2 linked regions of the Massilia litorea genome follow. The protein of the gene in region 1 interacts with the protein of each later gene in a pairwise test. Links are inferred from orthologs where the notes say so. Each region holds a gene or a part of one and is shown on either strand. Other genes may lie near its edges.

The links.
Region 2: the proteins of LPB04_RS07180 (region 1) and ndk interact in binary tests that used the Escherichia coli proteins (3 or more experiments, as listed by UniProt). The link is inferred for Massilia litorea from one-to-one orthologs.

What each region holds. Positions count from the first base shown.
Region 1 is NZ_CP062941.1:1,610,276-1,613,512, forward strand. Bases 25-2,945 are described here. They hold LPB04_RS07180 (5-formyltetrahydrofolate cyclo-ligase), read right to left. Parts: upstream 1,790-2,945; coding sequence 1,259-1,789; downstream 25-1,258. Other genes in these bases: LPB04_RS07175 (hypothetical protein), read right to left, coding at 25-1,028; LPB04_RS07185 (lytic transglycosylase domain-containing protein), read left to right, coding at 2,068-2,945. Also shown: more of LPB04_RS07175, read right to left, coding at 1-24; more of LPB04_RS07185, read left to right, coding at 2,946-3,237. UniProt on the Escherichia coli protein: Involved in the removal of 5-formyltetrahydrofolate.
Region 2 is NZ_CP062941.1:2,853,763-2,856,793, forward strand. Bases 252-2,966 are described here. They hold ndk (nucleoside-diphosphate kinase), read left to right. Parts: upstream 252-1,259; coding sequence 1,260-1,673; downstream 1,674-2,966. Other genes in these bases: LPB04_RS12720 (Bax inhibitor-1/YccA family protein), read right to left, coding at 315-1,004; rlmN (23S rRNA (adenine(2503)-C(2))-methyltransferase RlmN), read left to right, coding at 1,759-2,928; pilW (type IV pilus biogenesis/stability protein PilW), read left to right, coding at 2,925-2,966. Also shown: 23S rRNA (uracil(1939)-C(5))-methyltransferase RlmD, read left to right, coding at 1-152; more of pilW, read left to right, coding at 2,967-3,031. UniProt on the Escherichia coli protein: Major role in the synthesis of nucleoside triphosphates other than ATP. The ATP gamma phosphate is transferred to the NDP beta phosphate via a ping-pong mechanism, using a phosphorylated active-site intermediate.

The sequences.
Region 1 (3,237 bases):
CCGAAGGGCGCCATGGTGCCGCTCAGGTCAGCCTTGATGGCGTCCGCCGTCGAGCGGAACACATCGCCGTCGGCCAGGGCGTGCAGGTTGTTGCGCAGGCTGCCGAACAGCGCCTTGGTTGCGTCGAGTGGGGTGGTCCCGGTTGGCGGCGGTGGCGGCGGGGGCGTGACCGGGTCCGGAGCTGGCGGCGGCGTCACCGGGCCCGGAGGCGCTATCAGCACGGGAACGCCCACCACCTTGTCCTTGCCGGTGCGGTTGATGTTCTTGTCCTCGGCGACTGCCTGGACGGCATCGCGCAACTGCGCAAGGCGGGCCGGATCGAGGGCGGGCTGGCCATCCTTGACGATCACCGACGACGCCAGCCAGCTCACCACGCAGGCGATACGCTCGGCAGCGCTGCTCTGCGCGCAACCGGCGCTGGCGCTACTGCCCAGTTTCGAAATCGCGGCCAGCATCAGGCTCTGGTTCTTCTCCTCCTCGCTGGCGGCGGCGGCGGCGGCGCTGTTCGAATTGACCGGCTTGACCGTCTCGGGGTCGAAGCCGAGCAAGGTGCGCACGCGGGTTTTGGCTTGGGCGATGGCCTGCGGCGGCAGCTTGCCGTCGGCGGTCTCTGCCGTGCGCGCAACCATTTCGCTGAGGGGCGACACGCTGCCCTGATAAGGGCCGGCGGCATTGCCGGCCAGCGTCACCACGCTGCGCAACTTCATGCTGGTGGGGAGGGCGAGATCGGTGCCGCTCGCTTCGTCGGCCATCACGGCGCCTGGCGCCGCCACCACTTCGATCAGGAAATTCAGCACCGCTGCAGGAATCTGCAGTGTATAGGTGCCGTCCGGGCCCGTCGTCGCACTCGCCAGTGCCGCACCGCCGCGCGCGCCCTGCGCGTCGATGGCATACACGTTGACCCTGGCGCCCTTGATCAGGCCTTTGGCTGCGGTTCCCTGCACGGTGCGTTGGGCAACCGGCGCGTCGGGCACAGGCGCGCTGTAGCCGCCGCCTCCGCCGCCGCATCCGGCCAATGCCAACGCCAATACGAATACGCCCCTTTTGATTGCTGTTCCGGCAAATGTTTGCATGGTGATCCCTGTTGGTTTCCACTTCCGCGTAACGCGGCCCTGATACCCGCACTTATCTGTTGCAAAGATGCAAGTGTAGGGCGGGGACGGGCGGGATCGCCTTGGGGAAAATCAACAGGGAAGGGCAGGCTATGGTGGAAAAACGACAGGCCATGCCGATCGGGCAGCGATGGCGAAGGCGCGCTTCAAACCAGTTCCGTGTGCTCCGTAATCACCGTGTCGAGCGGGACATCGTGCTCATCCGCGGCGAATTGCGCCTGCTGGCACGCGTATGCGATGCCCAGCGTGAACGGGTGCGGCGGCGCGGCCAGCGTGCGGTCATAAAAGCCGCCGCCATAGCCGAGCCGGTAACCCTGTTCGTTGAAACCGAGGCAGGGCACGAGCAGCGCCGGCGGCCGCGCCACGGTGCGCAAGCCGGCCGGCACGGCGATGCCCATGGTGTCGACCTCCATCGCCTCGCCCGGCGTCCAGGCGGCAAACGCGAGCGCGGCGTGGCGTTTGAGCACGACCGGCAGGGCCAGCGCCGCGCCTTCTTGCGCCAGCCGGGCATAGGTCTCGCTCAGATCCGGCTCTCCGCTCAGGGGCCAGTAGACGGCCAGCAGGGGCGGGCGCGTGCGGCGCCACCAGGCCAGCACCTGGTCCCCGATGCGGCGGTCGCGCTCACGCTTGCCGGCGCCGTCGAGGCTGGCGCGCTCGGCCTTCAGATGGCGGCGCAAGGCAGTCTTGGCCGCCTTGGCGTCCCCGCCCGCGTCGTCGGCTGCGGGTGCGGCAACCGCTGTTTGTTGTTTTGGCGCATCTTTTTGCGCGGCCGCGCAGGTCGCTTCGCGGGCAGGGTCGCAGGCCTGTTCCCCACTCGCGGCAGGGGCGCCGACAGCAGGCCGCTCCCCCCCATCGGGCCCCGTTACGGCAGGCTTGTGTGCTGGTCGCGCAATGGATGCGCATGGTATTCTTGATTTGCCGGTCATGGTTCGATGAAGGGTTGTCATTCGTGTTTTTGCTTCCGAAGAATTTCTTAGCCGGCGCCGTCCTTGCCGCAGCCAGTGCCTCCGTCCTGGCCGAGGCGCCCCCGGCGACTGTGCCCACGGTGCCGCCGGTACCGGGCGCCACCAGCGTTCCTGCGGCGCCGGGCGCTGCGCCCGTCAACGAGGTTTCGCGCGCCGAGGACGACACTTTCCTGTTGCTGCGCGAAGCGGCGCGCCAGAACGACAGCGCGCGCGCCAATGCGCTCGCGTCGCGCCTGCCCAACTACGTACTGGCTTCCTACGTCGACTATTATCGTCTCAAACCGCGCCTGCGCGAGGCGAGCGCGGACGAAATCCGCGCCGTCCTGCTGCGCCACCAGGGCACGGCGGTCGCCGACCGCCTGCGCACCGACTGGCTGCTCGAACTCGGGCGTGCGCGCGACTGGAACAATTTTGACCGGGAATTGGCGCAAGCGGCGCGCAGCGACGACGTACAGGTACGCTGCTACGCCTTGCTGGCGCGCGCCGCGCACGGCGAACGGGTGGTCGACGAAGCGCGCACCTTGCTGGTCAATCCGCCGGCCTATGGCGAAGGCTGCGCGGCCCTGATGGCGCAACTGGCGCAGACCGGCCAGTTGAGCCAGGACGAACTGCTGGCGCAACTGCGCCTGGCGGGAGAGATGACGGCCACCGGCCCCTCGCGCCGCATCGCGCAGCTGGTGGGCGCGTCCGACACGCGCGCCGCGCAAGCGGTCGACGTGCCGGCGGTGGCCATGGCGCGCGGCATCGGCACCACCCGCGCCGAGCACGAAATCTACCTGGTCGCCCTGGGCCGCATGGCGAGAACGAGCCTGAAACTGGCCACCGTCGCCCTCGACAAGAACAGCAGCAAGCTGAGTAGCGAGGAGCGTGCGATCGGCTGGGCGAACGTGGCGCTGGCCGCCTCGCTCGTGCTGGCGCCGGAAGCCTACGAGTACTGGCAGCGTGCCGAAGGCGCGCCCCTGACCAATTTTCAGCGCGAATGGAAAGCCCGCATCGCCCTGCGCCGCGGCGACTGGAAGCAGGTCGCCGCCACCATCGACGCCATGCCTTCTCCCTTGCGCGACGAGTCCGGCTGGGTCTACTGGCTGGGCCGCGCCTACGCCCAGCAGGGCCGGCGCGAGGATGCCGACGCCCTGTACCGCCGCATCGCCACCCAGAAC
Region 2 (3,031 bases), 1.2 Mb from region 1 along the record:
TCGTCTACGTCTCGTGCGGCCCCTCGACCCTGGCGCGCGACGCCGGCATCCTGGTGCACCGGGCAGGCTATGTGATGAAGAAGGCGGGCGTCGTGAACATGTTCCCGCACACCTCGCACGTCGAGTCGATCGGCGTGTTCGAGCTGGCGTAATCGTAGGGTGGGCTCCGCCCACGCGGTGATACGCGCCGATTCCGTTATCGTGCTCGACGATCTCGCCGCCGCGTATCACCGCGTGGGCACAGAGTGCCCACCCTACGAAAAGCGCAAAAAAAGCCGACCCTCGGGTCGGCTTTTTTATTCAGGCAAACTCGCTCAGTCGCGGCTGCCGCCCGCAAAGCCCAGCAGGGCCAGCAGGTTGCTGAAGATGTTGTACACGTCGAGGTAGATCGCCAGCGTCGCCGAGATGTAGTTGGTCTCGCCGCCGTTCACGATGCGCTGCACGTCGTACAGGATGAAGGCCGAGAAGATGCCGATGGCCAGCACCGAGAACACGATGGACAGGGCCGACATCTGCAGGAAGATGTTGGCGACGCCCGCCAGCAGCAGCACGATCACGCCGGCGAACAGCCAGCTGCCCATGCCCGAGAAGTCGCGCTTGGTGGTGGTGGCGATGCTGGCCATCACGGCGAAGACGACCGCGGTACCGCCGAATGCCGTCATGATCAGCTGGCCGCCGTTGGTGTAGCCGAGCGTGTGGCGCAGCAGGGGCGTGAGCATCAGGCCCATGAAGAAGGTGAAGCCGAGCAGCACGAACACGCCGACCGCCGATTCCTTGGTCTTTTCGATCGCGAACATGAAGCCGAAGGCGATCAGCATGAAGATGACGAAGCCCATGCCGCCGCTCAGCATCGGCAGGCGCATGCTGACGCCGATGTAGGCGCCGAGCACCGTCGGCAGCATCGACAGCGCGAGCAGCCAGAAGGTGTTGCGCAGGACTTTGTTGCGCGTGACCTGGCCTACGGCCACGTCGTAAGCGGGTTGCTTTTGCAGGATGGGATTCATGTTGCCTCCGGTTGATAAAGATGTATTGCCACTCAAGCATAGCATGGCGCCGCGCGCGTATTGCCATCCTTAAGCGATCCCTAAGGAGACCGCCGGCGGCTGGTCACGTTGACAAGGCGGTTTTTCGCCGCCACTCTACCACTTCGGCCTCCACCGCCGCAATATCGGCTATATGGGGCGAGGTATGGTAAAATCAAAGGTTGATTGAGTTCTCTTCTTCTCGATTTAAACCTTTCTTTTTATTGGAGTTTTTACATGGCAATCGAACGCACCCTGTCGATCATCAAACCAGACGCAGTTGCAAAAAACGTGATCGGCCAGATCTACACCCGCTTCGAGCAAGCTGGCCTGAAGATCGTCGCGGCCCGTATGACCCAGCTGTCGCGCGAGCAGGCTGAAGGTTTCTACGCTGCCCACAAAGAGCGCGGCTTCTTCAAAGACCTGGTCGACTTCATGGTGTCGGGTCCTGTCATGATCCAGACCCTGGAAGGCGAGAACGCCGTCCTGAAGCACCGCGACCTGATGGGCGCGACCGATCCGAAGAAAGCTGAAAAAGGCACGATCCGCGCCGATTTCGCCGATTCGATCGATGCCAACGCCGTGCACGGTTCGGACGCTGTCGAAGCTGCCAAAGTCGAAATCGCCTACTTCTTCCCAGAACTGAAGTAATCGATTTTCTGTAGTACGCACCGCTCGCCTGATGCCCCAGGCCCGGCGAGCGGGGTTGCATCACTTTTTAGTATTTAGGAACAACATGACGACTCTCACCAACCTGCTGGACTTCGATCCCGCGCAACTCGTCGCTTACTGCGCCGAATTGGGTGAGAAGCCGTTTCGCGCTAAGCAGCTGCAGCGCTGGATCCACCAGTTCGGAGCCGCCAGCTTCGACGACATGACCGATCTGGCCAAGTCGCTGCGCGAAAAACTGAAAACCCGTGCCGAGGTGCGCGCACCCGGCATCATCAGCGACAACACCTCGAGCGACGGCACCCGCAAATGGCTGGTCGACGTCGGCAACGGCAATGCGGTCGAAACCGTGTTCATCCCGGAAGAAAACCGCGGCACGCTGTGCATCTCGACCCAGGCCGGCTGCGCCGTCAATTGCCGCTTCTGCTCGACCGGCAAGCAGGGTTTCAACCGCAACCTGACGGTGGCCGAGATCATCGGCCAGCTGTGGATGGCCGAGTTCGAACTGCGCCGTACCAAGGGCATCGAGCCGGGCCCGAAGGGCGAACGCCAGATCACCAACGTCGTGATGATGGGCATGGGCGAGCCGCTGCTGAACTACGAGCCGACCGTTACCGCCTTGAAGCTGATGCTCGACGATAACGCCTACGGCCTGTCGCGCCGCCGCGTGACCCTGTCGACCTCGGGCGTGGTGCCGAACATCGACAAGCTGTCCCAGGATTGCCCGGTGGCGCTGGCCGTCTCGCTGCACGCCTCGAACGATGCGCTGCGCGACATCCTGGTGCCGCTGAATAAAAAATATCCGCTGCGCGAACTGCTGGCGGCCTGCAAGCGCTATCTCGAATTCGCGCCGCGCGACTTCATCACCTTCGAGTACTGCATGCTCGACGGCTTCAACGACAGCGACGAGCATGCGCGCGAACTGATCGCGCTGGTGAACGATCCGGTGGTCGGCATCAACTGCAAGTTCAACCTGATCCCGTTCAACCCGTTCCCGGAGTCGGGCCTGTTCCGCTCAAAAAATCCGCGCATCAAGGCCTTTGCCCAGGTGCTGATGGACGCCGGCATCGTGACCACCGTGCGCAAGACGCGCGGCGACGACATCGACGCCGCCTGCGGCCAGCTCGCCGGCGAAGTGCAGGACCGCACCAAGGTCGCCCAGCGCATGGAAAAGATGGCGGAATACCAGAAGAAATTCGGCGCCGACTTCGGGCGCATCGTGGAGATTCCTTCTTGAACCAGGCTGTGCCAGGCCGGACGATCGGACGCCACTTCGCCGCTGCATGCGCGTTGTGCCTGCTCGCGGCCTGCGCCGGCACTGGCGCCGGCAGCGGCGGCGG